4 regions of the Moorella sp. E308F genome follow, and region 2 is predicted to be linked to each of the others. Evidence: riboswitches for the same ligand, from Rfam matches in the RefSeq annotation. Region 2 holds a riboswitch; each other region holds the start of a gene.
What was found. Region 2 has a riboswitch for cyclic di-GMP ahead of flgB (flagellar basal body rod protein FlgB). Riboswitches for the same ligand answer to the same signal wherever they lie in the genome.

Region 1: it holds a riboswitch for cyclic di-GMP, as region 2 does, so the genes downstream of both, E308F_RS11235 (type II secretion system F family protein) here and flgB (flagellar basal body rod protein FlgB) in region 2, are expected to answer to the same signal.
Region 3: it holds a riboswitch for cyclic di-GMP, as region 2 does, so the genes downstream of both, E308F_RS05930 (methyl-accepting chemotaxis protein) here and flgB (flagellar basal body rod protein FlgB) in region 2, are expected to answer to the same signal.
Region 4: it holds a riboswitch for cyclic di-GMP, as region 2 does, so the genes downstream of both, E308F_RS10785 (methyl-accepting chemotaxis protein) here and flgB (flagellar basal body rod protein FlgB) in region 2, are expected to answer to the same signal.

The regions. Positions count from the first base shown of each region.
Region 1 covers NZ_BJKN01000002.1:938,045-945,475, reverse strand. Annotated here, with positions in the region: gene E308F_RS11245 (GspE/PulE family protein) at 1-458, shown strand, start outside; gene E308F_RS11240 (type IV pilus twitching motility protein PilT) at 626-1,645, shown strand; cyclic di-GMP riboswitch class I at 1,701-1,783, shown strand; gene E308F_RS11235 (type II secretion system F family protein) at 1,839-3,047, shown strand; gene E308F_RS11230 (prepilin-type N-terminal cleavage/methylation domain-containing protein) at 3,293-3,817, shown strand; gene E308F_RS11225 (type II secretion system protein) at 3,987-4,574, shown strand; gene E308F_RS11220 (prepilin peptidase) at 4,654-5,406, shown strand; gene E308F_RS11215 (type II secretion system protein) at 5,438-5,947, shown strand; gene E308F_RS11210 (prepilin-type N-terminal cleavage/methylation domain-containing protein) at 5,944-6,342, shown strand; gene E308F_RS11205 (hypothetical protein) at 6,339-6,845, shown strand; gene E308F_RS11200 (hypothetical protein) at 6,901-7,431, shown strand, end outside.
Region 2 covers NZ_BJKN01000003.1:365,152-372,582, forward strand. Annotated here, with positions in the region: gene fliD (flagellar filament capping protein FliD) at 1-587, shown strand, start outside; gene fliS (flagellar export chaperone FliS) at 705-1,121, shown strand; gene flgN (flagellar export chaperone FlgN) at 1,124-1,612, shown strand; gene E308F_RS14565 (AbrB/MazE/SpoVT family DNA-binding domain-containing protein) at 1,654-1,857, shown strand; gene E308F_RS14570 (Uma2 family endonuclease) at 1,898-2,467, opposite strand; cyclic di-GMP riboswitch class I at 2,751-2,886, shown strand; gene flgB (flagellar basal body rod protein FlgB) at 3,048-3,446, shown strand; gene flgC (flagellar basal body rod protein FlgC) at 3,449-3,874, shown strand; gene fliE (flagellar hook-basal body complex protein FliE) at 4,213-4,524, shown strand; gene fliF (flagellar basal-body MS-ring/collar protein FliF) at 4,702-6,279, shown strand; gene fliG (flagellar motor switch protein FliG) at 6,291-7,301, shown strand; gene E308F_RS14600 (FliH/SctL family protein) at 7,291-7,431, shown strand, end outside.
Region 3 covers NZ_BJKN01000001.1:1,175,747-1,183,177, reverse strand. Annotated here, with positions in the region: gene E308F_RS05945 (CheR family methyltransferase) at 1-110, opposite strand, end outside; gene E308F_RS05940 (protein-glutamate methylesterase/protein-glutamine glutaminase) at 271-1,323, opposite strand; gene E308F_RS05935 (chemotaxis protein CheW) at 1,320-2,825, opposite strand; gene E308F_RS05930 (methyl-accepting chemotaxis protein) at 2,856-4,799, opposite strand; cyclic di-GMP riboswitch class I at 5,146-5,232, opposite strand; gene E308F_RS15775 (hypothetical protein) at 5,294-5,455, opposite strand; gene E308F_RS05925 (helix-turn-helix transcriptional regulator) at 5,655-5,894, opposite strand; gene E308F_RS05920 (helix-turn-helix transcriptional regulator) at 6,671-7,018, shown strand; partial or broken gene E308F_RS16120 (hypothetical protein) at 7,399-7,431, opposite strand, start outside.
Region 4 covers NZ_BJKN01000002.1:850,197-857,627, forward strand. Annotated here, with positions in the region: gene E308F_RS10755 (4Fe-4S binding protein) at 1-77, opposite strand, end outside; gene E308F_RS10760 (NifB/NifX family molybdenum-iron cluster-binding protein) at 98-451, opposite strand; gene E308F_RS10765 (NifB/NifX family molybdenum-iron cluster-binding protein) at 445-828, opposite strand; gene E308F_RS10770 (DUF5320 domain-containing protein) at 962-1,468, opposite strand; gene E308F_RS10775 (hypothetical protein) at 1,729-2,094, shown strand; gene E308F_RS10780 (GGDEF domain-containing protein) at 2,094-2,966, shown strand; gene E308F_RS10785 (methyl-accepting chemotaxis protein) at 3,041-5,041, opposite strand; cyclic di-GMP riboswitch class I at 5,296-5,383, opposite strand; gene E308F_RS10790 (ABC transporter permease) at 5,684-6,688, opposite strand; gene E308F_RS10795 (ABC transporter ATP-binding protein) at 6,669-7,431, opposite strand, start outside.

The DNA of each region.
Region 1 (7,431 bases), on a different contig from region 2:
ATTTGGTGTTCAGCACCCTCCATACCAATGACGCCGCCGGGGCCGTCACCCGCCTCTTAGATATGGGCGTTGAACCTTACCTGGTCAACTCTTCCCTTATCGGCGTAGTGGCCCAGCGGCTGGTGCGCCGGCTCTGCCCCCACTGCCGGGAGATTTACCGACCCGAGCCGGGGTCTTTGGAAAAGACCTGGCTGCCCGCAGTAGAAGAACTCTGGCGGGGACGGGGTTGCCAGCGCTGCAGCTTTACCGGTTATGCCGGCCGGACGGCCATCCAGGAGGTGCTGGTGATGAATGAAGAACTCCGCGGCCTGGTGACCGCCAAGGCACCGGCCACGGCCCTGAAAGAGGCGGCCGTAGCTGCCGGTATGGTGCCTTTGATCGAGGACGGTTTGGAAAAAGTCCGCCAGGGGATTACCACGGTGAGTGAAGTCCTGCGTGTTTCCCTGGGCGGTTTGTAAAGACCAGACTGTACTGTCCCGGGTGGCATATACTTCCATTGATCTTGAATTCATAGTTCTGCCCTTTGCAGTTAGCCCGGCACTATACGTTGTTTATTAACATTGGTAGCAGTTGGCTATTAAAAATCCTTGCGTTTGTTATCCTGGCTTTATCCGGGAGGATTAAAATGTTCGACATTGAAACCATCCTGCGGGCGGCGGCTGCCGCCGGGGCCTCCGATGTCCATCTCTCTGTCGGCCTGCCGCCGGTTTTCCGGGTCCACGGCGAACTCCAAGTCCAGCGCCAGTGGGAGCCCCTGGATTCCGGAATGACAGCCAGCCTGGTACGGCCTATGGTGGGCGAGAGGTGGGAGGTATTGCAAGAGCGGGGAGAAATAGACCTGGCTTACTCCCTGCCCGGCGTAAGCCGTTTCCGGGTGAATGTCTTTCACCAGCGGGGAAGCGTTAGCGCAGCCATCCGCCTTATACCCAGGGAGATACCCAGCCTGGAAACCCTGGGATTACCGCCGGTGGTGGCCGAGCTGGCGGAACGACAGCACGGCCTGGTCCTGGTGACGGGGCCGACGGGTAGCGGCAAGTCCACCACTCTGGCGGCCATGGTGGATAAAATCAACCGGGAACGCAGCTGCCATATTATTACCCTGGAAGACCCCATTGAATACCTGCACCAGCACCGCCGTAGCATCGTCAACCAGCGGGAAGTGGGTTCAGATACCCGTTCCTTTGCCAGTGCCCTGCGGGCCGCCCTGCGCCAGGACCCTGATGTTATCCTGGTCGGCGAGATGCGGGATTTGGAGACTATTGCCACGGCCATCACGGCCGCGGAAACGGGTCACCTGGTCCTGGCGACTTTACATACCAGCAGTGCCATCCAGAGCATTGACCGGATCATTGACGTTTTCCCGCCCCACCAGCAGGGGCAGGTCCGCATCCAGCTGGCCGACACCCTGGAAGGGGTTATCACCCAGCAGCTTTTACCGCGGGCCGACAGGAAGGGCCGGGTGGCAGCCGTGGAAGTGCTGATTGCTACCCCGGCTGTTAAGAATCTCATCCGCGAGGGTAAAACCCACCAGATTGTTTCCAGCATGCAGACGGGAGCCCGCTACGGCATGCAGACCATGGACATGGCTCTGCGGCAGCTGGTCACCAGGGGTATGATAGCGGATAGAGAATTAAATAATGGTTAACGGCGCCAGGATTAGCAGGAATTTGCCTTTTTATGACGAATAAATGTCCATATATCCTCGTTCAAGGCAAACCCGGCGAAAGCCGGGGGCGCAAAGCTACGGGCCTGTAGACGCTGTCATGGCCGCCGGGCTGCCGGGGAAGAGTTCTATCTTTCCCTGTTGCCGGTGGCTATTTATATTTTGGAGGGAAAGCATGAATTTTGCCTACCGGGGAAGGGATGCCAGGGGGAATGCAGTTAGCGGGACAATTGAAGCGGAAAGCCAGGAACTGGCCATCCGGGAACTGCGCCGGCAGGGGATTTTTATTACTTACTGCCGGCCGGCGGTTGTAACCCCAGCCCGGGAATGGCGGCGCCTTTTCCGGCGGCCGGTATCCCGTCGCGACCTGGCCCTCTTCAGCCGCCAGCTGGCGACCATGCTGGGGGCTGGCCTGCCGATTGTGACGGCCTTGCATATTTTACAGCGACAGGCAGAAAATCCTTCCCTGCGAGAAAGTATCGGTATGCTTCTCCAGGACCTGGAGTCCGGGGAGGCCTTTTACCGGGCGCTGGAACGGCAGCCCCGGGTCTTCCCGCCTATCTTCATCCATACCGTCGAGGCCGGGGAGCTGGGCGGGGCCCTGGACGAGACCCTGGAGCGCCTGGCCGGGCACCTGGAACGGGAACATGAAGTAGAGGAAAAGGTCAAGTCGGCCCTGACCTACCCGGCGATAGTCAGCATGGTTGCCCTCCTGGTAGTTATTTTTCTCCTGACTTATGTCCTGCCTTCCTTCCAGGTCATGTTGAACAGCCTGCAGGTGCCCCTGCCCTGGCCGACGCGCCTGGTTCTGGGGCTAAGTGAATGGTTACGGCGCTTGTGGCCTTTTCTGGTCTTTTTCCTGGCCGGCGCCGGTTACGGGTTTTACCGCTGGCAGCAAAGGCCAGCGGGGCGCTACCAGGTCGACCGTTTATTCCTTCGTTTACCAATTTTCGGTCCCCTGCATCATAAGGCGGTTCTATCTCGTTTCAGCCGCACCCTGGGTACCCTCCTGCACAGCGGTGTACCGGTCCTGCTGGCCCTGGAAATAGTTCGGCGTACGGTGGGCAATGCTGTGGTGGCCGGCGCGGTGGAGCGGGCGGCAGAAAGCGTTCGCGACGGGCAGAGCCTGGCGACTCCACTGGAAGCGAGCGGCGTCTTCCCTCCCATGGTGGTGGAGATGATTACGGTAGGCGAGGAAACTGGGGCCCTGGATGCCATGCTCGAACGAGTGGCGGGTCTTTATGAGCAGGAGGTGGAGGCGGTCGTGGCCCGCCTGGCTTCACTGATAGAACCCGTCCTCATCGTCGGCCTCGGCAGCATAGTAGGGCTTATCGTAATTTCGGTCTTTCTTCCCTACTTTCAGATGCTGGGCGGCATAAGGTAGAGGCGCGCGGGGTATCTTTTTTCTCATTTTGCCGGTGGCTATCCTAGCAGCCTGCCCTCATGACAATGCCCTGGCCGGCGGTTCCATGTCGAGGAGTGCAAGGATAACTCTGCGTACTGCCGCGTTTGAGATCGGGGATAATAATGCGGGTAAGAGGGGGGTGATTTACTTGTAGGTTTCCCCGGCGGGCTGGCAGCAGGAAAGTAAAAAGCGCAGGCAAAAAAATCAGGGAGGTTGATTGATTGATGTGGCAGAGACTGAAAAAGGCGCGGGACCAGCGGGGTTTCACCCTGGTGGAGCTTCTTGTTGTTATTGCCATTATCGGCATTTTGGCCGCCATCGTCGCCCCCAACGCCTTCAAGGCCATCGAAAAGGGCAAGGTGGCGGCCGCCGAAGCGGACTACAAGGCGATTAAGGCGGCAGCGCTGAATTATTATACCGATACAGGCGTTTGGCCAGTAGATGGTATTGGAGGAAGTAGTAACAATAATATAGTCCATTTTGTAGGCCCAAGTTCTAGCGTAAGCGTAACTGGCTGGAACGGCCCCTATCTGGAGCGCTGGCCGAGCAAGAACCCGTGGGGCGGAAGTTATGTCTATAATAATGACGAAGATAAAGATTGGGACGGAGATGGCAACGAAGATGCTGCTAGGTATTTGACACTTGATAGTGTACCGGACAGCGCTTCCGACAAATTGCTAGCTGACCTGGGCGATAGTGTGGTTCTCCAGGATAACAATGGAGTACACATTTTAATTTCCAGAGACTAAGTGTCTCCTCAGTACACTAAAGTTTTAAGATGTATTGCTTTTTAAGTGCTGCCGGCGCCCTCCGGCGCCGGCAGCGAACAGCCCCGGCCGGAAGCTGTGCGCCCTGTTGCGACGGGGGTGAAGTAGTGAAACCGGATCATCTTTTCCCGGTTAAGGATGTGAACCATTGATGTTCTGTTTGCCGGACGTGCGCCGGGACAGCCGCGGCTTCACCCTGGTAGAGCTTTTGGTGGTCATCGCCATCATCGGGGTGCTGGCGACCGTCGTTGCTCCCAGCGCCTTCAGGGCGGTGGAAAAGGCGAAGATATCGCGGGTGGTCGCCGATGTGCGGGCCATAAAGGCGGCCGGTTATGCCTATTACGCCGATACCGGTGATTGGCCGAAGGCGGGGCAGGATTCCTACGATCGCCCCTACGACCAAGGAGACGAATATGGCTTCCTTTACTTCGTAAAGTCTGACGGCAGCACCGGCTGGAACGGGCCGTACCTGGAGAAGCCGCCCGGCACCACGCCCTGGGGCGGCCATTATCGCTACTGGAAGAGTGTAATACCCAGCGGTAGTGTCTATGACGCCGCGGGCAACCAGATTCCAGTTAACAACACCAAATGCGCTGTAGTTACTATCGGCGGCTTCCCTGACCAGGGTATCCGCGACGCCGTAGACTGGCGCATCAGGGAGAGTGTTGGTTACTCCTATGTGGGAGAGGAAAACGGCACGTACTACATCTCGGTGATCATCTGGATGGAGGGGTTATAGCGCCGGCGCGCTTGTCGTTTGGGTAATAGGCGTCTGTCGTGTAGTTGGGCTTGCCATAAATGTGGTAGAAGGGAAAAGTATGTTTTGGATTGAAGTTTTTTTCTTCCTAGCGGGTCTTTTTATCGGTAGTTTCCTCAACGTGGTCATTTACCGCCTGCCGCGCGGGGAAACGGTGGTCTGGGGTCGTTCGCACTGCCCGGCTTGCGGGCGGGCGCTGGCCTGGTACGACCTTATACCCGTATTGAGCTACCTGCTCTTGCGGGGCAGGTGCCGTTACTGCCGCCTGCCGATTTCCCCTCGATACCCTTTAGTAGAGCTTGTCACAGGCGTGGTATTTACCACCCTTTTTTATAATTTCGGCCTCTCCTGGATCCTGGTAAAATACCTTTTTCTAAGCGCCGTGTTGGTAGCCGCCAGCTTCATCGATCTGGAGCACTACCTGATCCCTGACCGCCTCGTGGTGACCGGTGCCTGCGGCGGTATTCTTTTAAGCCTGCTGGCGCGGGATGTGGGGTTTTGGTCTTCTTTATGGGGAGCAGTTGCGGCAGCAGGATTTTTGCTGCTGGTTGCCGTAATAAGTAAAGGTGGCATGGGCGGCGGGGATGTCAAGCTTGCAGGTATGGTAGGGCTTTTCCTCGGCTGGCCCCTGGCATCTCTGGCTCTTTTCCTTTCCCTGGTCACAGGCGGCTTGGCGGGCGTTTGCTTGCTGGTCACCGGCCGGAAAAAGCGGCAGGACCCTCTTCCTTTCGCGCCTTTTATCGCCATGGGGGGGCTGCTGGCGTTGTTTTTTGGCGAGGAAATGTTGCACTGGTATCTTGGCAGGTTTATATAATATTAGGCCAAGCAAAGTGCGAGCTGTTAATATGAGAGTAGTCATCATGGCAGGGGGAGTAAAGGCTGGCTCCAGGCGGCCGGTAAAGGGAAATGGCGGTTTTACCCTGGTAGAAATGGTAGCTGTCATGGCCATCACTGGGCTCCTGGCTACGGTGGTCCTGCCGGTAGTGGCTAAGAGCCTGGCATGGTGGCAGGTACAGACGGCGGCCTGGCAGCTGGTCAGCGATATCCGGGAAGTACAGCAGAGGGCCATGGGCGGCGAGGACCGCCAGTGGAAGCTCCTCCTTGACGACGTCAACGAACTGTATTTCTTGAAAAAAAATACGGAGATTATCCGGGAAACCAAACTTCCCGCGGGCATAACTATGGAATTACGTTTACAGCATGCCGGTTCCAGGCTGGGTAGTGAAATATCCTTTACGATCGAGGGGGAACCGGTAAATAGCGGAGATATAGTGCTGAAGGACCGTTATGGCCGGGAGTATTATATAACCATTATGCCGGTTACCGGCCGGGTCAAGGCGGGGAAAACGACGTGAAAAAGTGTTGCAGGCCGGGTAACAACCGTGGTCTAACCCTGATTGAAGTCCTGGTGGCAGCAGCCTTGCTGGCGGCTGTGCTGGCGCCTATGCTGGGTATGTTTATCACCGCCGCCCAGGGTTATACCAGGGGCGGCCAGGAAACCATCGTTTTGAATCTGGCCCGGGAACGTATGGAAACCTGCCTGGCAGCTGGTTATAATGGCCTGGCCTCCCTGCCTGGAGCTGGCGGCACCTGGCAGGCTTACCCCGGTCGGCCGGGATATGAGTACCAGATAACTATAACAGATTATGACCTCGTCCTACAGGTGAAGGAAGTGATGGTGCGGGTGCGCCCGGTGAATGACCCGGCGGGGCAGGTGGAACTGGCAACCCTGGTTGCCAGGTGGCCGTGAAGTGGCGGCGGGCCGGCCTTACTTTAATTGAAACTGTAATTGCCGCCACCCTGATGGTCCTGGTCCTTATGGCTTCCTTGAGCATCCTCCAGGCGGGTTTAAAATGGTGGCAGCGCGGCTGGGACCGCATGGATGCCCAGCAGAATGCCCGCGTGGCCCTGATGCAGATGACCAGGGAGATCCAGGCGGCCGGCCAGGTGGTTAGCGGTTCGGGGAGATATACCCTTATAATTGCCGACGCGGCCGGAAACCAGCTTAAATATGAGCTGAGCGGTAGCGATCTCCGGCGGGCTGTTAAAAATAAAGGATCTTTAAGCTTCAGCGGCTATAATCTCCTGGCCTATGGGGTGCAGACCCTGGAATTTTTTTATGACCGTCCAGAGGCGCCGGAAAACAGTAAAACCGTAACCATCCACCTGGTTACCCGGGACGCCGAAGGACGGGACTTTGACGTAACTACCGCGGCGGCCCTGCGGCTCAAGGTGATGAACCCCGGAGGTTAGCATTTAACTTGCTGGTAAAGATTCTGGTAAAGATTTTTATTGCAGGTGATATTCTTTGGCCGGCAACTGGCGGCGGAGTATAGCTACAGGCAAGGGAAGAATTGATGGGGTGGGGTTGCCGGGGAGGTGCTGGCACCGGCGCGGCAGCGCCCTGCCGGGAGTGCTGCTGGCCATCTTGGTCCTTTCCCTCCTGGGGGCCGGGCTTCTTTCTCTCTCCCTGGTGGAGCGCCAGGGCGCGGCGAATGATGTTAAGATTATCCAGGCCACTTATTTGTCCGAAGCTGGCATCAACCTGGCCCTGGCAAGATTACGCCAAGATCCCGGCTGGCGGGAGGGGCTGGGGGAAACATCTTTAACTGGCGTCCAGGGATATATCCAGAGAGTAGATATCAGCCAGCAGGTATTGAGCTACCGCCTGCGCTCCCTGGCCCAGGTTGGTGGTGTCCAGCGGGCCGTAGAGGTTGACCTGGCCCGACCCCTGTATACCTTTGCCCTGGCTACTGCCGGTGACCTGGATAAGCAAGACAAATTGATTATTAGCGGAGGGGATATCCTTGCCCTGGGGGATATCAACAATTTGAAAGTT
Region 2 (7,431 bases):
TTAAAGCTATGGTGGATCAATATAACTCGGTTATGGATTTTATCAGTACCAAAGCCGGGGATGAAGGCGATTTACAGGGTGATCCTACCCTGGCGCGGGTGCAGAGTTATTTATGGCAACTGATGACAGCTGAAATAGCAGGCATAACGGGTCCTTACCAGACCCCCTGGAGCATCGGCATTTCCACCGGGGCCACGGTGGGCAGTGCTTCGTTAACATTCGACCGCAGCGGTAAATTAACCCTGGATACGGAAAAACTGACGGCCGCTCTGGAAGATGACCCGGCAGCCGTCATGGCTGTCTTTACCAATGACAGCGGCACCGGGCTGGTTGACAGGCTGGATGATTATCTTACTTCCCTTGTCCGCTCCGGAGATGGCATTATTCCCTCTCGGGAAAAGTCTTTGCAAGATATTATGGACGACCTTGACGACCAGATCGCCCGCATGGAAGACCGGCTTGCTATAAAGGAAGAGCAGCTCCGGCGGCAGTTTACGGCTATGGAGCAGGCCCTGGCGGCTTTGCAGAGCCAGGGGAACTGGCTGGCCGGGCAGATTGCGTCCCTGAGCGCTTACCAGGTAAGGTAGTGTTTTTATTGAAGTAAAAGATACGGATAAGAGAAGGCTCTGCAACCCTGCCCGCAGAGATGACAGGCTTGAACAGCAGTATACGCCGAAATGCGGATAGAGAACGAGGTGCAACTTATGGCTGTAAATAATCCGTACCAGACTTATCAACAAAACCTTGTCCAAACCTTGTCCCAGGAAAAGCTGGTGCTGATGCTTTATGATGGAGCCTTGCGCTTTTGCCGCCAGGGGCTGGTTGCTATGGAAAAAAAGGATTATGCCGGAGTAAGCAATAGCCTGGGCCGGGCCCAGGATATCCTGAGCGAACTGATGGCGACCTTAAACAGGGATGTAGGAGAAATTGCAGAGAACCTCTATAAGCTTTACGACTTCATGTATCGTCACCTGGTCCAGGCTAACGTAAAAAAGAGCGCAACTATGATTAATGAAGTAATCGACCTGTTACAGCAGCTGCGCGACACCTGGGAAGAAGCGACAAAAAAATACCAGTCCCACGATTATCGCACCAGAGTTGGGATGAACTGGCAGGGCTGATAATGAGCGAGATAGAAATAGTGGCCAGGCGGCTTTTGCAGGCGTATTATCAGGAAATAGAACTGATGCAGGTATGGCAGCAAAACTTAGAGCAACAACAGCAAGCCATTCAAGCCGGCGTCTGGGATGAATTAAATAATCTCATAGCAGAAGCCGCTTCCTGGAGGGAAAGGCTGACCCGGGCGCGGCAGGCTACCCGGCAGCTTGAAGAATTCCTGGTATTAGTTTCAGGGTGTGAAGCTCTGGAGTGGGAAAAGATTGAGTTCCTGCCAGAGGCAACCCGCCAGGAGCTGGCCGGGGCTACCCGGCAGGTGCGATCCCTTTGGGAGGAATGCCGGCATTTGCAGGAAGCTAATCTAAAAAATATACAAAAAGCTATGGCAGCGATTAAGTTGGAATTGGAGCAGGTACAAACAGCCCGGCAAATGGCCCGGGCCTACAGACGGGAAAATAAAACCGCTGTACCCCGGTGTCTGGACCGGCGGCTATGAGTTAAGAAGGGGCAGCGAGCGGGGGCAGGAGAAGGAAGACCATGAGCAAGCAGATTGAAATAACAAAACTATCAAGCCGGGGGCAGGTAGTTATCCCGAAAGAGATCCGGCAGCAGCTGGGATGGGAAACGGGCGATCACGTGGCTGTGGAAGTGCAGGGGGATATGGTAATCCTGCGGCGCCTGCAGCTGGAAAGCTGCCGGCAAGAAAGGCACCAGCAGGTGAGGATGAGTTTAATCAAGTAGATGAAGAAACGGGTGCGGGGAAAGCGGTAAAAGCCCGGGGCTAATCTCCCGGTAAAATATCCTGGACGGGAATGTTTAGCCCCGGGAAAGCCAGCGGTGAAATATGGTCGCCGCGCCCGTATTCTTTAACCTCTCTATACCCGGAGGGCGAAGGCAGGCGATAGGCAGTCACCTGCTGCGCCTGCAGGTTAACCAGCCATACTTCCTTAACCCCACCCTTTGCATAGAGGTTTGCCTTTACTTCGCGGTCATAAGCCATCGAAGTGTCGGACACCTCGACTAACAACAATACGTCCTCCGGCCGGGGGTGGAAAGAAGCATAATAATCATCACGGGCCTTAAGCAACATCAAGTCAGGCTGGGGTTCCGAGTGTTGGTCCAGGCGTAAAGGGTTGTTGGTGTCTACCAGGGCATTATCGCCTATTTTGGTGCTAAAGATATGAAGCAGCCGTCTGACACACGCGGCGTGCCTGGTCCCTATCGGCACCATCTCTATAATCTCCCCCTCGATCAGCTCTACCCGGTCGTCTTCTCCCAGGATGCCTGCCCGGGCCATCTGGTAAAACTCCTCAACAGTAAAACGTCGGCGAGGAACCTCGACTGCCGCCATTCTTTAGACCCCCCTTTCTTCTGTCCTTCCCTTAATGTTATATATTATAGCCCTATATCCTTTCCAGGATGATTGTCGTATCTATACCGAATCCCAGGCCGGTTGGGATGGCTATATTATACCACAGTTGGAAGCGAAATCTTTAGAGGAAAGAAAAATAGGAAGCTGTTCCCGGAGGGGTGGAACGGCTCATTTTTTTGGTTGATTTTCTCCCGACATGCAGGAATTTGGCAAATCGTGTTGAATAAATATCGAAAATACAACGGTAAAATTTTCTTACTCCGGGCGTCAAGGGCAAGCTCTCCGAAAGGGGATGCGCGCAAAGCCATGGGTCTAAGGTCCGTGTCTTCCGGGGCAGGGCTTGTACGCTTCTTGTTTCTAGCCCCGGGGTGAAGGACTATGACTGCCAGGCCGCCGTTCCCGGTTCCTTTGAGACGCCCGGTAAACGGGCTTTTCTTTTAGGACTAAAGTCCCAGACTAATTTGGGCCTTAAGCCCGATACCCAAATTCCCATAGAAATGCTAAAGTGGTAACCGCTGGAGAAAAATATCGTTTTTCCGGGAAAGAGGGGGAAACCTGGATGTTTATGACGCCGGCTTTATATGTCCTGGAAAAGGCCCTGGACACGGCGGCTTTACGCCAGCGGGTCATCGCCCACAACATCGCCAACGTCAATACCCCGGGCTTCAAGCGCTATGATGTCTCCTTTGAAGAGAAACTCGGCCAGGCCCTGGGACTGGAGCCGGGTCTAACCCTGTACCGTACGAACCCCTATCATCTGCCGTCAGCCAGTCTGGATCTTACCCCGGAGGTTAATCAGGATAACAGCACCACGATGCGTCAGGACGGCAATAACGTAGATATCGACCGGGAGATGGTCGACCTGGCCCAGAACAGCTTGAACTTTAACTTTGCCGTCCAGCAGCTAAACGGCCGGCTGGCCATGCTGCGCTATGTGATTAACGAAGGGAGGCGGTAGGGGTGGAATTATTGCCGGCCCTGGCTATCAGCGCTTCCGGCCTTACGGCCGAGCGCCTGCGCCTGGACCTAATTGCCAACAATCTAGCCAATATCAATACCACCAGGACACCCCGGGGCGGCCCCTACCGGCGGCAGGTGCCGGTTTTTGCGGAGAAACTGCGGGAAGCGCTGGGACAGTCGCCGGACCAGGCTCCGGGCAGGGGAGTGGAGGTCGCGGCTATTGTTGAGGATAACACGCCGCCCCGCCTGGTATACGACCCGTCGCACCCGGATGCCGACCCTGATGGTTATGTGGCATTGCCCAATATCAATATCGTTAATGAAATGGTGGACATGATCACCGCCACCAGGGCCTATGAGGCCAACGTCACCGTCCTTAATGCGGCCAAGGCCATGACCATGAAGGCCCTGGAGATCGGGCGTTAGAGGTATGGTATGGCTGCCGCCCCAGCCATGAAGTATGAAAATATATGGCTGGGAAAAGGGGCTGGAGGGTACAGGCGGAGGGCGACTTGGTTCGAGGCGTCAGCAAACTCAGCGAAGCCGTAGCGAGGCGGCGGTGAACGGGATGGGGATCGTAACGTGGCTTAGGAATAAGAAGTAGCACACCCCGTGATGCATGATTGAAACGCCAAAAGTTTAGCCACCCCCGCCGCCGAGCAAGGCTGAGCGCTAAGTTTGCTAGCTGAGAACCACCGGAGCCCGGAGGCTGTACCCTCCAGCCTGAAGGAAGCTGGGTTATAACTTTCAGGAGGAAAATGCACATGCTCCTTTCACCTGTATCCCTTTTAATGCCGGCTCCCCTTCAGGAGAGCCAGCAGTCCCGGCCCGTTCCCCAGGGTACAGGAGCCGTAGCCGGGTCTTTTGCAGAAATCCTGATGGAAAAACTGGGGGAAATCAATACCCTGCAGCAGCAGGCCGATGCCCTCACCCAGGAGTACCTGGCCGGTAAAATCGAGGACGTTCACCAGGTCATGCTGGCCCTGGAACAGGCCAACCTTTCCCTCCAGCTGGCCGTGCAGGTGCGCAATAAGGTCGTGGAGGCTTACCAGGAAATCTCCCGCATGCAGTTCTAGTGCCGTCCTTGAGCCGGGTCGGCAGCAGCGCGGCACTTGAGGGGAGAGCAGTTGCTTGCCCTGGACCGGCAGGGGGCGGTGCGGCAGGCGGTGAAAGTTAGGTGCAGGGGAGGCATTTTTCCTGGTAGTGATATTAATTATGGTTAGCAAAGCAATATTGCCTTCCGGGAGCTCAAAATGAAGCTTAAACAAATTCTGGACAGGATAAAAAATTTCTGGCAGGGTTTAACTCCCGGGCGGCGTTCGGCCCTCCTGGCCATCAGTATAGCCGCTCTGCTGGGTGGCGCCTTTTTGCTGCAGTGGCTGCTGAAGCCCCAGTACGCACCACTGTTTACCAATTTGCAGCAGCGTGATGCGGCGGCGGTAGTGGAAAAGTTGAAAGAAATGAAGGTGCCCTACCGGCTGGCCGGCGAGGGGACGACCATCCTGGTGCCCAAGGACCAGCTCTACCAGCTGCGCCTGGACCTGGCCAGTGCCGGGGTTTTAAACAGCGGCCAGGGGTTTGAACTCTTTGACCAGAACAAGCTGGGGATGACCGATTTTGAGCGCAATCTAGATTACCAGCGCGCCCTCCAGGAAGAGCTGCGGCGGACCATCGTTGCCCTGGACGAAGTGGAAGACGCCAGGGTGCACCTGGTCATTCCCCAGCCCAGCGTCTTTCTACAGGAACAGCAGCCGCCTTCGGCGGCGGTAATGCTAAAACTTAAACCCCTGGCCCGTTTAAAACCGGAACAGGTCAAGGGCATCATGGAGCTGGTGGCGGCCAGCGTAGCGGGCCTCAAGCTCGAGAATATCCGCGTTATTGATATGTACGGCAACGTCTTGAGTGACGGCCTGGCCGGCAGCGACGCGGCGCCCTTAAGCCAGAAGCAACAAATCCAGATGGAACTGAAGAGACAGTATGAAAGGGACCTGGAACAGCGATTGCAAGCCATGCTGACCCAGATCCTGGGTCCAGGTAAAGCTGTGGCCATGGTCACCGCCGACCTGAACTTCGACCAGCAGGAAATTAAGCAGACGGTGTGGGGCAAGGAAGGCGCTTTGAGGAGCGAGCAAGTTAAAACGGAGCAGGGCAGTACCGGCGGCACCGGTGGACCGGCGGGGACGCCGGCCAACACCCAGCCTCCGGTATACCAGGCCCTTAACCCGGCAACGGGGAATTATAATAAATCCGATACTGTTCATAACTATGAGCTTGACCAGACCCAGACCCATACCATCGTGGCTCCCGGCCAGGTAAGGCGGCTTTCTACGGCGGTGGCTGTCAACGGCCCGGTGACCCCGGCCCTGAGAACCCAAATACAAAATATCGTCGCCGCTGCTATAGGCTTCGACCAGGCCCGGGGCGATCAGATTAACGTTGAACCAATACCCTTTGACAACTCCCTGCAGCAGCAGATGGCGGCGGAGATGGAGGCCCGGCAGCAGCGCCAGCAACTGCTCCAGCAGTACCTTCTCTGGGGAGCGGCAGGGCTGGGGGGCTTGCTCTTACTGGTGGTGCTGGTCATGCTTCTGTTACGCCGCCGGCGACAGAAGACTTTACAAGCGGGGCTCCCCGGCGCGGCATTAACAGCTGGCATGCAGGCTGGTGTACCGGTAGAACCCCTGGTAGTTGAGCCGGTAGAACCGGTGGATGTGGAAAAAGAACGCCAGGAAGCCGAACGCAAGGCCAAACTGGAGCGCTTACGGGAAATCATCCGCCAGCGGCCGGAGGATGCAGCCTTACTTATCAGGGCCTGGCTGGCGGAGGACTAGGGGTGGCTTGATTGGCGAAGCAGAAAGCTCTTTCCGGCCTGGAAAAGGCAGCGATTTTTTTGATTACCATCGGGCCGGAGTTATCATCTTTAATTTTAAAACAAATGGCCCAGGAAGATATTGAGCGCATTACTTACCAGATTGCCAACACTACCTCTATCGACCCGGCAACCATGCAGCAGATTGTCGATGAGTTCCTGCAGCTAAGCGATGCCCATACGTTCATCCTCCAGGGAGGGATGAAATATGCCCGCGAGGTGCTGGAAAAAACCCTGGGGCCGGCGCGGGCTTCGGAAATTATAAAAAAACTTATGGCCACTTCCAAAATCCGGCCTTTCAATATGATCCGCAAGGCCGACCCCAAGCAGCTGGTGAACTTTATTTACAACGAGCATCCCCAGACTATAGCCCTGATCCTGGCCTACCTGGAACCCGAGCAGGCAGCGATAGTGTTGGGTGCCCTGCCGGACCAGGTACAGGCCGACGTGGCCAAAAGGATTGCCCTCATGGAGCGGGCTTCCCCGGAAACGCTGCGGGAGCTGGAGAGCATCATGGAACAGCGTTTGTCCTCCCTGGTGGAGCAGGACTTTGCCGTGGCCGGCGGTTTAAAAAGCCTGGTGGACATCTTGAACCGGGCCGACCGCAGCACTGAGCGGACCATCCTGGAAGCTCTGGAACAGGATGACCCTGAACTGGCCGACGAGATCCGCAAGCGCATGTTTGTCTTTGAAGACATCCTGACCCTGGATGATACCTCAATCCGCAGGGTTCTCAGGGAAGTCGATCTCAAAGACCTGGCCCTGGCCCTCAAGGCGGCCAGCGAAGAAGTGGCCAACCGCATTTACCGCAACCTCTCCAAGCGGGCCGGCGAGATGCTCAGAGAGGATATCGAGTACATGGGGCCGGCGCGCCTGCGGGATGTGGAAGAAGCCCAGCAGCGTATTGTCCAGATTATCCGGCGTCTAGACGAAGCCGGCGAGATTATCATCGCCCGGGGAGGCGAAGACGCCATTGTTGTCTAGGATACTCAAAAAAGCTGGAACTGATGGGGGTGAAAGAGAGATCCCCCTGCGCACCCTGCAGGTGGATTCAGCTATAGATTTAACCGGAGAGCAAGAGACAGGTAGTCCCGAAGACCGGACCGTAGTGGAA
Region 3 (7,431 bases), on a different contig from region 2:
ACCTGCTGCCTGGCGCGTTTCTCTACATAGTAGACTTTGCTGTCCTCAAAGTAAATACCTGATTCTTGATATATGTACTCCCGCAGGCGTTCAAACTCTGCCTTAGTCATCGCCCTTCTCCTTTGATACTCTTAGCAGGCAATTTTACGCCCGTCATAAGCTCCCAGGACACCTGCTTCGGCCTAAAGCATGAACCGTTATTACCCTCCATCGCGGCCAGTATCCCGAAGGAGGGCCGCAAAAATACCTAAAGCCTTCTCCCATCAACACCTACCTGTTTCCGACTTTCCGCCGTATAATGTCCGCTATCTCATAACTGGGGGCTACTACGTCCGCGCCCCCACGTTCTATCGCGGCACGGGGCATACCCCACACTACCGCCGTCTCCTCGCTCTCGGCTACAGTCCAGCCGCCGCGCTTTCTTAATTCTACCATCGCATCCGCACCGTCGTCTCCCATTCCTGTAAGGAGGACCCCAATGATACGCTTGGGGTCGAACGCCTCCATCAAAGCGCGCAAGGTTACATCTACTGAAGGCCGAAATTCGTCGTCCTCCGGCCTGAGAGATAAATAGCAGGTAACAGCCCCACCCTGCCGCCTGAACATAAGATGGTAGCCCCCAGGAGCAATTACCGCCAAGCCGTTGCTCAATCTCATTCCCTCCTGGGCTTCACGCACATGCAGGTTGCTACAATGATCGAGGCGTTGCGCAAAGCTGGCAGTAAAGCGCGGCGGCATGTGCTGTACTACTACCACTCCGGCAGGCAGGTCCCCGGGCAGGTACGGCAGTATATCCTCCAGAGTCCTGGGCCCTCCCGTGGATACGCCTATCATTACTACCCAGTCCAGGTCCGTGACAGTAGTTACCGGGACTCGTTTTTCCACACGGGGAACCCTTCTACCAGGCGTTCTCGTACGCACCCGCGCTTTAGCCGCCGCCCGCACCTTACCTATAATCTCATCCGCAAGCCGGCTTATACCCAGCGATATGGTGCCGTCCGGTTTCGTTATAAAATCCACCGCCCCCAGCTCGAGGGCCTCTAGCGTTATAAGCGCGTCCTTCCTGGTTAACGAAGATATCATGACTACTTTGGCCTTTGTCTTCGCGGTTATATGCTGCAGGGCGGTAAGGCCGTCCATCCCCGGCATATTGATATCCATGGTAACCACGTCGGGCTGGAGGGTAATGGCCTTCTTCGTACCCTCCAGCCCATCCCGTGCCACGTCCACTACTTCGATATCGGGTGCTCCTTCTAATATTTGCCTTATAACTCTTCGCATGAAAGCCGAATCGTCTACTACGAGTACCCGTATAGGCTTCATCTGCCGCTATCCGTCTCCTCCACCGCTTCTATAAGTTTGTCGCGCTCTTCCCAGGACAGTACACGCGCCGGGTCTAAAAGTATTACGTTACGCTCGCCGCCAAACTTGGCTATCCCTGCAACGAAAGACTGGATACTGTCCTTCACTAAAACTTGAGGCGTGGCTTCAATGCTGCTCATACTAATTTTGGCTACTTCCTTTACGCCGTCGACCATCAGGCCCATCACTGATGTATTCCCTTCGCAGATTAAAATTCGTACCTGTTCATCTATTTCTCTCTCGGGATAGCCGAATTTGCACCGCAAGTCGATAATGGGCACTATACTCCCTCGAAGATTCAATATCCCCTTCACAAAGTCCGGCATCCTGGGTACGACGGTTATACGGCCTGCGCGAATTATCTCACGGACGCTGTCTATGGGCAGAGCAAACTCTTCCTCATCCAGGAAAAAAGTCACAAGCTGCCGCTCCTCTTCCAACACCCTCCGGCTAGAAGCACCTGCTTCCTCTGTTCCTCCCTGTTCCCATTCCGTAAGAAACGCAACATCTCGTAACAGTCTAGAGGCGTCAAGTACAAATAACATGCGCTCGTCTGCCAGCCGGCATATGGCAGCAAATTCATCCCCGGCACAACGCACCACGGAAGGCACCGGTTCCAATATCCGCTCTGCCACTCTCAAAACTTCAGCTATGCTGTCCACTACTAGACCAACGGCTACTCTCTTGCCTTCCCCTACGTACGCTACTACTATTCTGCCACCAGGAACATCACCCTCCGGAAGGCCGAAAAGCTTCCTCATACTGATGAGGGGTAAAACCCTGTCCCGCAGCGACACCAGTCCCAGGACATAGGGAGGAACATCAGGTACTACATTCCAGTTTTCCGGCAAATGCACTATCTCTTGAACGTCAGCGATGTCCAAAGCGTACTCTTCTTTTCCTACCTGAAAGGTCAGAAGCTGTTGCTCGTTTTCCTCGGCACTACTTTCTTCTTTAGCACCAGGGTTCTCGTAATCTTTATTGCCTTTGATAGAAGTTATCCTGCTGTCGTTTAAACCTATATCTTTAAGCATATTGTCCATATCTATAAGAAGGGCAAGCTTGCCCTCGCCCACACGGGCTGCCCTGGTTACGTAACCTCCAGTATCACCTTTTTCCCGGAATTCCTCTACGGCTTCCCTGGGAATATCTATAACGCCTTCTACCCGGTCCACTACATAGCCCGCCTGCTTCCCTCCAGCATTAACAACTATCACCCGGTTGCTCTCGTCATCATCCGTAGCGTTTATACCTAACCGCAGGCGGGTGTCATAAATCGGGAGAATGTTGCCCCTCAGGTTGGCGAGCCCCCGCATGTACGGGGGCGTTAGGGGCACCTTCACCACGTACGGAACGCGAATGATCTCCTGGAGGTACTCTATTGCTATGCCGTAGCTTTCCTCGCCCAAGCGAAACACCACATATTGGTCAGAGCTTGCAACCGACCCACCGGCTACTGCCATATACTTTCCTCCTCGTTTACCCCTATTCCTTTAGCCCTGCTGGAGCTCGTCCGCCATGGCTGCAATCTCCTCGATAGCCTGGGCAAGCTCCTTCATGCCTTCCGCTTGCTGGCGGCTGGCGACGGCTGCTTCTTGTGCCGCCTTACTGGCTTCCTGGGCAGACGTGGCTATCTGTTCTACTCCTTTGGCTGCTTCTTCCACCCTCAGGAGGCTTTCATCAGCCTGCTTTTTAACCGTTTCCACCCCTTCTACGACCACCCGCATATCGGCTTCGATAAGGTCAAGGTCGGACGTTGTCTTTTGAGCTTTTTCCGCTTCCTTTTGAACTACATCTCCAATAGTAGTAATGTCCCGGAGTACGTTCATTACTTGCTCTTGAATACCCTTTACCATTTCCTTAATCTGCTCAGCATTGCGGGCACTCTCCTGGGCAAGGTTCCGGATGTCTGAAGCTACTACCGCGAACCCCTTGCCGTATTCACCCGCCCGGGCTGACTCAATAGCGCCGCTTACTGCCAGCATGTTGGTCTGGATGCTTACGCTCGCAATGGTGTCTACTATCTTGTCGATCATGCGGGCGTTCCGCTCCAGCTGGTTAACTTTCTGTACGTTCTCAAGGTTGGTTGCTGCTGCCTGCCTGATGCCTTTAATCAGCTCATTTACCCTGACTTTATTTGCAGCCAGCAAGTCGCTGAGCTCCTTTGCTGCCGCTCTGGAATCATCGGCCTCCTTCGCAATTACTCCCATCGATTTTTCGATCTGCTTGATGGCGACGGAGGCTTCCTCGGACGCTGAAGCCTGCTGCTCTGCCGATTTCGCCATCTGATTTAGGGCCGCATTAATCTCTTCTGCCGAACGGCTGGCCTCCTCAATGGCCGAGGATAGTTCTTCTGCCGCCGCCGCCAGGCCCTCTGCTGACTTGACCACATCGGTCGAATGCTTGAGTTCATCAGCTAAATCTGCTAAATTATTGCTATTATTGCTTATTTCGTTTAGTGCCTGGACCTGTTGTTGAACCCCCTGCAAGGCCTGCTCGGCGGCGCTGGCCTGCTCCTCAGCATTAGCAGCTATCTGTTCACTACCTTTCTGGAACTCGGCTACCGCTTTTTCTACTTCCGTGACCAGCTGCTCGATTCTGGTAGCTCCTTCCACTACATTGGCTACAGAAGCGGCTATCTTCTTAAGCTCTTCCGTGATGGCCTTGCCTTTTTCCGTCTCACCCCTGGCTACCTCAGCCGCCTTGTTGATGGCTTCAGCCACCGTTCGCACGTCTTCCTGCACGCTACCGACTATCTTCCGAATGTCGCTGGCCGCTTTCTCGGAAGTCTCTGCCAAGGTTCTTACCTCGTCCGCCACTACAGCAAACCCGCGGCCGTGCTCCCCAGCCCGCGCCGCCTCAATCGCAGCGTTCAGGGCTAGAAGGTTGGTCTGGTCAGCTATCCTTACCACGGTGCGGACAATCTCGCCAATCTTGGACGCTTCTTCTTCCAGCTTTGCTACCAGCATAGCCGACTCCTCGCTCCTGGCGGCGCTGGCGTCTACCCCTTGTATCAGGACCTCAATATCCTCACTCGTGCGGCTCACCAGGTTTCTAATGGCTTCACAACGAGTGAGAGATTCCCGGGTCTGCTTTACCGACACCTTGGCAGCTTCGCCAATAACCTGAATAGCGGACAGGGACTGCTGGGTAGCACCGCTGGCCTCTTGTGCTCCGCTGGCTATCTGCTCCATGGCAGTGCGCAATTCTTCTACTGCATTGGAAGCCTCTTCTACGCCAGAAGAAAGTTGTTCCGTCGCGCTGGCTATCCGCTCGGCAATCTGTTGTTGCTTCGCAAAAGTACGTGCCTGCCTCCTCCGTAACTCCATTTCCTTTTTGTCACTTTCTTTGACTGCTCCACTCTTACTGGTATCGCTGTATATCCCTCGACTAGCAGAAGGTAATGGCTCTAGTGTTTTGGTGGCATCAATAGCCATGGTTATCAGTCCTCCTGAATTTAATATTTTAAGTGTTATTAAATAAATTTAAATGCTATTTTCAACTATTTATCCGTTTATTTCCATTTTTCATGTAGCCATCCCTCCTTGCCCATTTCTCCAAAAACAATACCTCGGGCAAACTGTCCCGTTAAAAAACTTATGAGCGTTTCTAACCCTAAGTACCGATACTTGTCTGGTTCGCAAGGTATCCCTTCGATATAAACTTTGTTTGGGTAGGATACTGAGTAAAGGAAAATAATTTCCGTCTAACAAAAAAATAAGGGGACAGGTTACCTGTTCCCTCTAAGAGCCAACATAATTCCCTTCGTCTCTAAGAAGGTCCACCGGCAACCTGACAGCCATAGCTTATACAAGCCTTAGGCCCACGGCTTTGCGCCCCAGTCTTTCGACTGGTTTGCCCTTAACGGTGTCTGATAACAACCTTTTTAACTTTTGGTATTACCTGGCTTACTCACAAAAATGTACACCCTTTATTCCCAGGAATAATTCTTATTATTCTTATTCACCGTTTCTTCCTGTATAGACAGATCCGTGAGCGGTAGAACTTTGCCCTCTCTAATCCGGCTTGTTAGTTCTTCATACGCAGCTAACAGCTCGTTAATTTCTTCTTCAGTTAATGGGCCATCAACCATATTTCGCTCCCCCTTAAGATGTCCAACGACTTCTAGCAGTCGACGTTGCCCAGTCTGTTACCCTATTTAAAAAGCTCAGGACTTTATTTTAAGGGTGAGGATGCCGAAGTCCAGCGCATGGTTCGGCTCCAAGGTGTTGCTCCAGACCGCGGCCAGATGCATAATCAGCGGCAGCAATGGCAATATTTACTCCCGACGATCAACCGCCCATCGCCCTTCTCCCGCTCCGAGCACCATGGAAGGCATAGAGCTCGTCGGCAAAGAGCTCCTCAACCGGTCGGTTAAGGGCCCGGGCGATGCGGAGAGCGGTACTCACGGAAGGGTTTTTGTGCCCCTTCTCAATATTGGTGTAGGAAGCACGTCTCAACCCCACCTGGTGGGCCAGTTCTGATTGTGTCAGGCCGGCCTTGAGCCGCGCCTTGCGCAGGGCAGTGCGCATCGGCTGCCTCCTTTTCAGGCGTATCACTCGCCTTTTTGTGCCTTTAGGAAACATTATATGTGCTCTTTTGGGAACTTGTCAATAGAAGATGGCTGCCCACATAAAAATCTTGTCGAACGATGAAGGCTCATGAATTCTAGTGGCAGGTGTTCGGCAACCGGCCTCGTATCCTTATTAGCAATGGCACCACTACTGCGGCCAGCTGTGATTTAAAAGGGTTTCTCACAACACTTCTAAAAGGTTATAATTGGATAAGTATATTTATGTTGCAGCTCCGGGACGGTTTTTCATCCTAATCATAATGCTAAACTGTCCCTTTATTAATATTCCGCTGTGAGCGAGCGTTCTCCATAGGTTATATTTTAAGTAAGGGCGGGATTCTATGCATATAATGTTTCCATTGGAAACCTAGGCTCGCAGTAAAATATCAAGACCCTGAATTGGAAATGTTATTGTCTCAAAGTGTAAAAAGGCAGTAGGTAGTGCAGGAGGTGATGAAACTGCCCCGCTATCGGTTCTACCGTGATTGTCCCAAAGGTACCGCAAGGATCAAACACTTTTTACAAAAACATAAATGAGCAGCTGGAAATTTAACCATTGGTCATATCATACAAGCCACGGGTAAAACTCACATAGGCCTTCGTTTTGCGATGCCGCATTATCACAATAACTAGGCTTCATCTGCCCTCTTGGACCTCATCATAAAAAATGAAAATCTAAGAGAGCAGAAGATTTAACAAGCTAGAAGCAAATTATTGAGATAGGTGGTGATAATCGTGCTGAAGTTCGGGGAGTCTCTAAAGCAGTTACGCCAGCGGAGGGGCCTGCGGCAGGAAGATGTGGCCAAGATGGTCGGCGTAGAGCGTCCCACCGTAGCCAACTGGGAGCGCGGGACAAAGCAGCCAGGCCTGGAGACGCTGATTAGACTTGGCCAGCTTTTTGGTGTTTCCTTGGACGAGCTGGTAGGGCTCGGTAAAGCCACCGACCATTTACCCCTGGCCAACTATTATTCCCTGGCCGACGACCCGCTGGTCAAACTACTGGCCGAACGGACCGGCGTCCCGGCCAAGAACATCGCCGCCTTTATCGCCGCGCTCCAGGTCTCAGACGATGTTTTACCGTAACTCTTTAAACCTTCCCATTTCATTTCCGTCCAAGTGTGCTGTTTGCAAGTAATCCCCCTAGAAACACGGCATAATCACCGATGGGACTGCAGAGCACGAATCTCCTCTATAGTAAGTTTCTGCCCATGGTATTTTTCAATTTTTCGCCAGCTATTATTGCTGGTCTTAATGAGAACTTCCGTAATATCGCCATAGATTTGAGGAGTATGCGGGGTGAGTATCAATTTTGGGGGATATCGCTGCTACACGGTTGCCATAGAAGCAAATACTAAGCCCTCTGGTAATCCCCCAGAGGGCTTGATTTCACCACGGGGTAAAATCCTTTGCTTCATTACCCCAAACTTGCCGGAGGTCGACCTCGGTAAGCGTGTCCAATTCCGTCATAGAGGCATCTCCTCAATGAAATTACCCCT
Region 4 (7,431 bases), on a different contig from region 2:
GTAATGGCTTCTACCGGACAAACCTCGACGCAGCTGCCACAGCCGGTGCACTTATCTTCATCAACCCTGGCTGCCATGTTACTCTCCTCCGTTTATTTTAATGATTGCAGCCATCATGGTCATGGCTGCAGGTACTGCCGGTACTCTTGAGATTACCGCTCAGGTAAGCATTCACTGCCGCCTCTACGGGGCCGGAAGCACCGCTTATTACTTCAATGCCCCGCTCACCGAACAATTCCACGGCGCGGGCGCCGATGCCGCCGACAATAACGCAGTGAACACCTAAATTTGCCAGATAACCCGGTAAGAAGCCAGGCTGATGCCCGGGATTGGCAATAACTTCTTTACTTATTACTTTCCCGTCTTCAACGGTAAACAGGCTGTACTGGGAACAATGGCCAAAATGCTCGGCTACCATTTTTCCCTCGGTTGCTACGGCGATCTTCACCATCTGTTACCTCCCCGACCCATACCAAAATGAGACCCTACGTTAGCCTGGGAAAATAGCGTGGCCTCTCCGGCCTGCCACTGCTGCAACGCCGCCTGGACCGTCGGTGCTGTAGTTGAGTAAACCTTAACTCCGGCACCCTGCAAAACCCGCAGGGCATTGGGCCCAACATTTCCGGTAAGGACAACCTCCACACCCCGGTTGACCATGGCCTGGGCTGTAGCCACTCCCGCCCCGCCGCCGGCGGCCATGTTATCGTTGGCTACGGCCTCAAAGGTATTCCTTGCTGTATCGGCAATAACAAAATACTGGCAGCGACCGAAACGGGGGTCCACCGCTGCCGCCGCATCTTTACCCTGGGCCGTAATAGCCACTTTCATTAATTTCGCCCCCTTCTATAATGGTCATTTGTCCAATAGCATTATATAGTTATTTTGACCTTATGTCAATAAAATATTAAACAAAAAGAGCCGGGATGTAAATTTATGACCCGGCCCCGCATTTTGGGTTTACCTACAGGTCCTCATTTTCCGGATCGCGGGCCTTATCTTGCCGCTCTTCCTGCTGTAAAGCCTTCAGCTGTTCTTTGACCGCTTTGAGCTGGCCTTCAAGCACGGCCGCCTGCTGCTTTAAAAATTCCACATCAGGCGCCGCGCCCTGGGGCGGTAAGGCACCGGGAAAGGGTGCGCCCCACCAGCCACCGGGAAACCAGCCATAAGACGGCGGGGAAAAACCCCAGGCCCACCTGCGGCCCAGGCCCAGGCCTAAGCCCCGGCCGCGACCCAGCCCAAAACCCAGGCCCCGTCCAAAGCCGAAAGCAGGATTCATAAAGCCCGGTACGGGGAAACCGTTACAAAAGCCGGCTCCGCGGCCGGTGCGTGGCCCGAGACCCCACGGACCGGTCCTGTCACCACGTGGCATTTTTACACCCCCTTTCGGTCTTATGTTCATTATTAGTATAAGTCTATTATGGCCATTTGTCAATAATAATATGCCATAAATAAAAAACCCGGAGGCCATCTCCAGGGTGCGATGATTACAGTTAACCCAGCGGTATGATTACCGGGATGTTTCTCATTTTTGCCATCACCACCGGTACGCCGTAAACATGGGCGATGTTATGCGGCGTCATCTTTTCCATTCCACTACAGGCGAAAACCTTACAGTATTTCAGTAAAATGAATGCTAAACTTGACTAATATTGTTATTAACCCCATGGGCAAATTTAGTAATAAAGGGTATAATATAAATATATGTCTTGGGGAAGGAAGGGAGATATTTTGACGCTCCAGGAAACGTCCCGCTCACCGGAACCACAACGCAAAGCCGACATCAGCATAAAATTATCGGAATTTGAGATCCCTCCCATGCAGGACATTTTACTCGTTGGTAAAAGAGCCCCTATTGGTCCCGAAGCCGTCAGGCGGATGGTTGATGCAGTCTCGCCGGAACAATATGAGATTGTTCGCCTCAATCACGAAGTTTTTGAAGCTGTAGTAGTTAAAAAATCTCTTTTAAGGCTCCTACCCAAAGAAAAACTTTTGCCAGTTGTAATCGACGAAGGAAACCGCATCGCCAGCGAGAATATGGTAATTAAGGCACAGGTAAATATTACTATTCAGATCAGCAGGACGGTGGATTTGTAGTGCCCACGGTAGAAGGCCTGATAAGCGAGAAGCTTTATACCATCGACCCTGTGGCCAGTGTCGGCCGGGCGGCACTAATCATGGAGCGTTATGGTATAGGTAGTCTACCGGTAGTTGAAGAAGGAAAACTGGTAGGCATCATTACTTCAAGGGATATAAAAAGATCTCACCCCAACCGGCTGGTTGCCGATGCTATGACTCGCAAAGTGATTACTATACCGCCAACGGCTTGCCTCACTGAAGCGCAAAAATTAATGGCCAAACATAAAATTGAGCATCTGGTAGTTACCAGAGAAAGTGATATTATTGGTGTCGTTACTCACACTCAAATTATGTCAGAATTGGGTAAATATACCGATGGCCTTACCGGGTTAAATAAAGCCGAAATCTTTTACGAAAAAGCCCTGGAGTTATTAAAAAAAGGCCAGGAGATTACGGTAATCTTCCTGGATTTAGATAACTTTGGCTTTATTAATAAAGAGTACGGCCACATCTACGGCGACAATGTCCTGCGCCAGACTGCTCTAATCTTAAATAGCTTAATCGACAGCAATAAGGAAACTCTATGTCGCTATGCGGGCGACGAATTTGCAGCCGTAACTAACCGGCCCCTGCCCGAAGCCGAAAAACTTGCCCGGCAAATGGTCCTGGCCCATGCTAATGAAAACTGGCCCGGGAAAATAAAGGTCGCCATTTCTGCCGGCGTAGCCGGAGGCCGCTGTTCAGAACTACACAATTCTGGTGAAGACAGTAGTTACATAGTCAAATACCTGGTCAATACGGCCAGCCTGGCTTCAACCAGAGCCAAAAAACTGAAAAAACCGGTAGTAGCTGTGAAGGCAATTGAGTTTAATAAAACTGTAGGTATGTAGGTATATTGGCCGTGACCTGGCGACAGGTTTGCTCCCTGCACGGTTGTCTTTAGCGCCGTAAGACAGGTTGCCATTCATACCTTGAAGCGCCCCACTTGTTCTTCTAATCGCCTGGCTACCCTGAGGACCTCCTGGGCTGTTGAGGCTATCTCCTGGGTTGATGCTGACAGTTCCTCAGCCGAGGCCGAAATCTCTTGTGCCGAAGCTGAAGTTTCTTCCGACACAGCACTTATGCTCTGAACCCGTTCCAGCATCACGTCCTTGGCCTTCACAGTGTTGTCTACCTGACGGTACGTCTCATCGATCGTGGGTGCTATAGCGGCTACCGAATGGAGTATGTCGTCAAAGGATTTGACCGTTTTTTCTACATTTTCCAGTTGCGCAACTACCTGCCTCCTGACTTCCTCCGAAGTGTTCACAACTTCATTGGTCCCCGCGGCTATAGTGTCCAACAGCGCCCTGATCTTATCCGAAGAAGCACGGGACTGCTCAGCCAGCTTGCGGACCTCATCCGCCACCACTGCAAAACCGCGGCCGGCCTCGCCTGCGCGCGCCGCCTCAATGGCCGCGTTCAAGGCCAAAAGGTTCGTCTGGTCTGCTATCCCGTTGATCACTTCCAGGATCTCGCCTACTTGATTCACAGAGCTGCTTAAATCAGTTAATTTCTCCACGACCACCTTGAAGGCCTCGCGCACATCCTTGATGGAAGCAATCAGGATGTCCAGCTCTTTCTTGCCTACACCTGCCAGCCTGGAGGTCTCTTCGGTGTTAGCCTTAACGTAACCAAGTTCGGTGTACACCTTCTCCAGGTTGGAGGTTATATTTTCAACGAGGCCCAGTATTTCCTGCAGGTGACCCGCTTGTTCCGAGGCTCCCGAGGCCACCTGTTGGATGGCCTTGGCAACTTCGCCGGAAGAAGAGGCGATCTCTTCTGAAGCAGCGCTTAAGGCCTCCGAGTTGCCGGCCAGCGTTTTAGCGTCTTCTTTGAGTCCTGAAAGCAACGGTTTGAGGTCGGCCTGCAGGCGGTGCACCGCCCGGACGAGCCGGCCTATCTCATCCTTCATGCGGAGGAATTTTTCAGAAACGGGTCGGGTGAAGTCGCCACCGGCTATAAGCCCCAGGTCGTCGACAGCCAGGGCCAGAGGAGTGGTAATAGTTCTTGCCATTACAAGAGTCAGTACCAAGGCAACCAGGATTATGATCAGGGAGACAAACAGCACGGACCATTTAAGGCCGGCGATCTTCTCCAGCACCTCGACTTCGGGGGCGGCAACTCCCAAAGACCAGCCGGTGCTCTCAACAGGTGCGTAGGCTATAATTTCCTTTTGGCCCTGGAAGATGTAATTGCCGACTCCCCTTTCTCCTTGAATCATCCTGGACATTACTGCCGCCAGGGAATCCAGGGAAGGGTCAGACTTAACCGCCTCCACGACATTCTCCTCATTTGTGACCCTCTCCGCGTCCTTGTGAGCTATGGTCTTACCGGTACTGTCTACTGCAAACGCATACCCAGTACGTCCATATGTAATGTCCGCCACCAGCTCGCTGAACTTTGTCGCGTCCACTATACCAATCAGCACGCCGATTATTTCATCGGTGGCATAGTTGCGTATAGGTGTGGTATAAGCAAATATAACCGACTTGTCGATCTTGCTGACAATAGTGCTGGAGACGAAAGTCTTACCCTCCAGGGCAGCCCGGAAGTGTTCCCGGTCTGCGATGTTAGCTTTACTGCCGTCGGAATATACTGCGTTCCCTTCCTTATCAGCAATGCCAAACCGCCTGAAGCCCAGACTTCCCGCTTTTTTTTGCTCTTCCCGGAGAACATCCAACTTTTCTTCTAGCGTGGCTTCGCGGTCGCCCCATCGCCCACGGATGACGGTGTTATTGGCCAGGGTTTCCATAACGTACATCCGCGCCTGGATGCGGCTTTCCAAAGTTTCGGCGGCCTGCTGGGCCATCTTCAACATGGCCTCTTTAGCTTCGCTCTCCAGAGCGTTCCTGGCACGGTCGTAGCTTACAAATACCAGCACCAGGCATCCAACTAGAACGATCAGCCCGAAGAGCGCGGTCATCTTGCCTCGCAGACTTCCTGTAAGTTTTCCCATCATACTGCTGCCGGTCGCTCCCGCTCCTGGCGAACTTCGGTCTGCGGGGCGACCTATACCTCCTTCATTACATTTGTCTTGCTAGAACGACAATAGCTTTGCCTCAGCCTCACCCATTAAGGAACTAACCTAACGTTTTACCCCATTTTGCGTTTAAATTTAAACGGCCGCTTTCACGGCGGCCGTAGAGAACCTGTATTTAATTTCAACTTACTTACTCCCCCGGCAGCCTGGCTACCATATCCTTAAAACGGACTTAGGTCCGCGGCTTTGCGCCCCCGCCTTTCGACGAGTTTGCCTTTAGCGGTACTGGCTGTATTATGCAATGTGACGTGACACAATCACTACTTTACTACATTTGGTCGACATTTGTCAACAGAAACCCCGAGGTGTGTCATCGGATTGTGATGTTGTCACGAGCTTGCTTGCCACAAGGGGCGACACCATCGCCGTTGCTGCCCTTCCTCCGGTTTAAGGACCAGAGAAGCCACCGGAGATATAATTTTAAATAAAAGACTAGAAGCCAGGATTGCGGACCCCAGTCCCTCGAGGAGTAAAAAGAAAAAAGCCGGTGAAGATTTATCACCGGCAGAGGAAAGATATTTCAGCCTAGCCGGCCCGTATTTCCTGGCGCATAAAGAAGTAATAGGCCAGGGCAAAAATCAGCATGGTGGCTGCGATAAGCCCTACCAGGTGCGGCCAGATGAGAAGCAGGCTCTGGTCCAGTGGCAGGCTTCCGGGTATAGCCCCTTCTAACTGTTCCACCAGTACAGGTCCTAGGGTCCTTACCCCTGGGTTCAAGAGAGTTACTGTAGCTTCATCGTAAAGAGTCGTCGTCGAAAGGCGGCTAAGATTTTGTTTCAAAGTCGCATTGTGCAGGACCCGGGCCGGCGCGGCATCTTCACTTACCGGAAGGAGACCGTCGGCAATGAGCCCCGCCAGCATCCCGGCAAAGAGGGCGAAAAACAGCCATACGGCTATCCCGGCCAGGGCCGAGGTGGCCGTCTGGCGGAACAACAAAGAAAATAGGAGGGAGACACTCAACCAGAAGGCTACATAAATAATGGTGACCAGGAGGTAAATAAACAACCGCCCGATTTCCTCGCCCGTGGGAGGAACGCCAATTAGCAGCAGCCCCAACCCAGCCACTAAGAGCCCCAGGGCCATGATGACCAAGGCCAGAACTACCAGACCGGCCAGGAACTTGCCGTTGATGACATCGTCCCGATAGATAGGCTGGGCGAGCAACCGGCTCAAGGTACGTTTATTATGCTCACCGTTAATGGCATCAAAACCAAGGGCCAGGCCCAGCAGGGGCCCCAAAAAAGAAATAAAAGTGATGAAGGGTGGTAAGGACCCGCCGCTGGTGGTAAAAAGGCGCAGGAAGACAAATTGAGGATCACCATCCCCTGCTGTCTGGCGGATGCTCTGGGCTGCTACGTAAAAGGCACCAATGCCGGCCACGGCCACCAGGAAAACCAGGATCGTAAAGCGGGTGCTGCTCAGGTTGTCCGCCAGTTCCTTCTGAAAAACAGTTTTCAGGCCACCGCTGAACCACTCCTGTTGCCGGAACCAGTCCAGCCAATCTTTTAGTTTAGCCTGCCATCGTGCCATGGTAACCCTCCCCCTGGAAGTACTCCCTGTATATATCGTCCAGGTCATAGCCCCGGGCGCGCAAATAGAGCAGGGTAAATCCTTTACCGGCCAGGTAAGGCGTAAGCTCGGGGCGGATATCGCGGCCCGCGGCGCAGCGGACCCGGATAAAGGCTCCGTGACGCTCGACAGCGGTCACGCCCTGAAGGGACCGGAGGGCAGAAAACAAATTGTCATTGTCCGGCTCGGCCTGCAGTTCAATCTCCAGGGGCTTGCCCGCCATGACTTGATGCCCGAGTAAAGCCACCGGCCCCGCGGCCAGGAGTCTGCCACCGACAAAAATTCCCACCCGGTCGCAGATTTGCTGCACCTGGTGCAGGAGATGGGAGGAGAGGAGAACTGTTTTTCCGCCTTCCCGTGCCAGCCGGACAATCAGGGCCAGCATCTCCCGTACGCCCTCGGGATCAATGCCCAGGGTAGGTTCATCGAGGATAATAATCGCCGGGTCCTTTACCATGACATCGGCAATGCCCAACCGCTGGCGCATCCCGCGAGAAAACTCCTTCACCTTGCGGTGGGCGTAATTGCTTAAGCCCACCTGGTCCAGGCTTAAAGCCACGCGCTTTTCAGCTTCCGCCGGGGGGATCAGGTTCAGACCGGCGGTATAGAGAAGGTTCTCCCGTGCCGTAAGGTCGTCGTAGAAGCCGACATTATCGGGTAAATAGCCCACTATCCTCTTAACCTCCAGGGGGTGACGGGTGGCA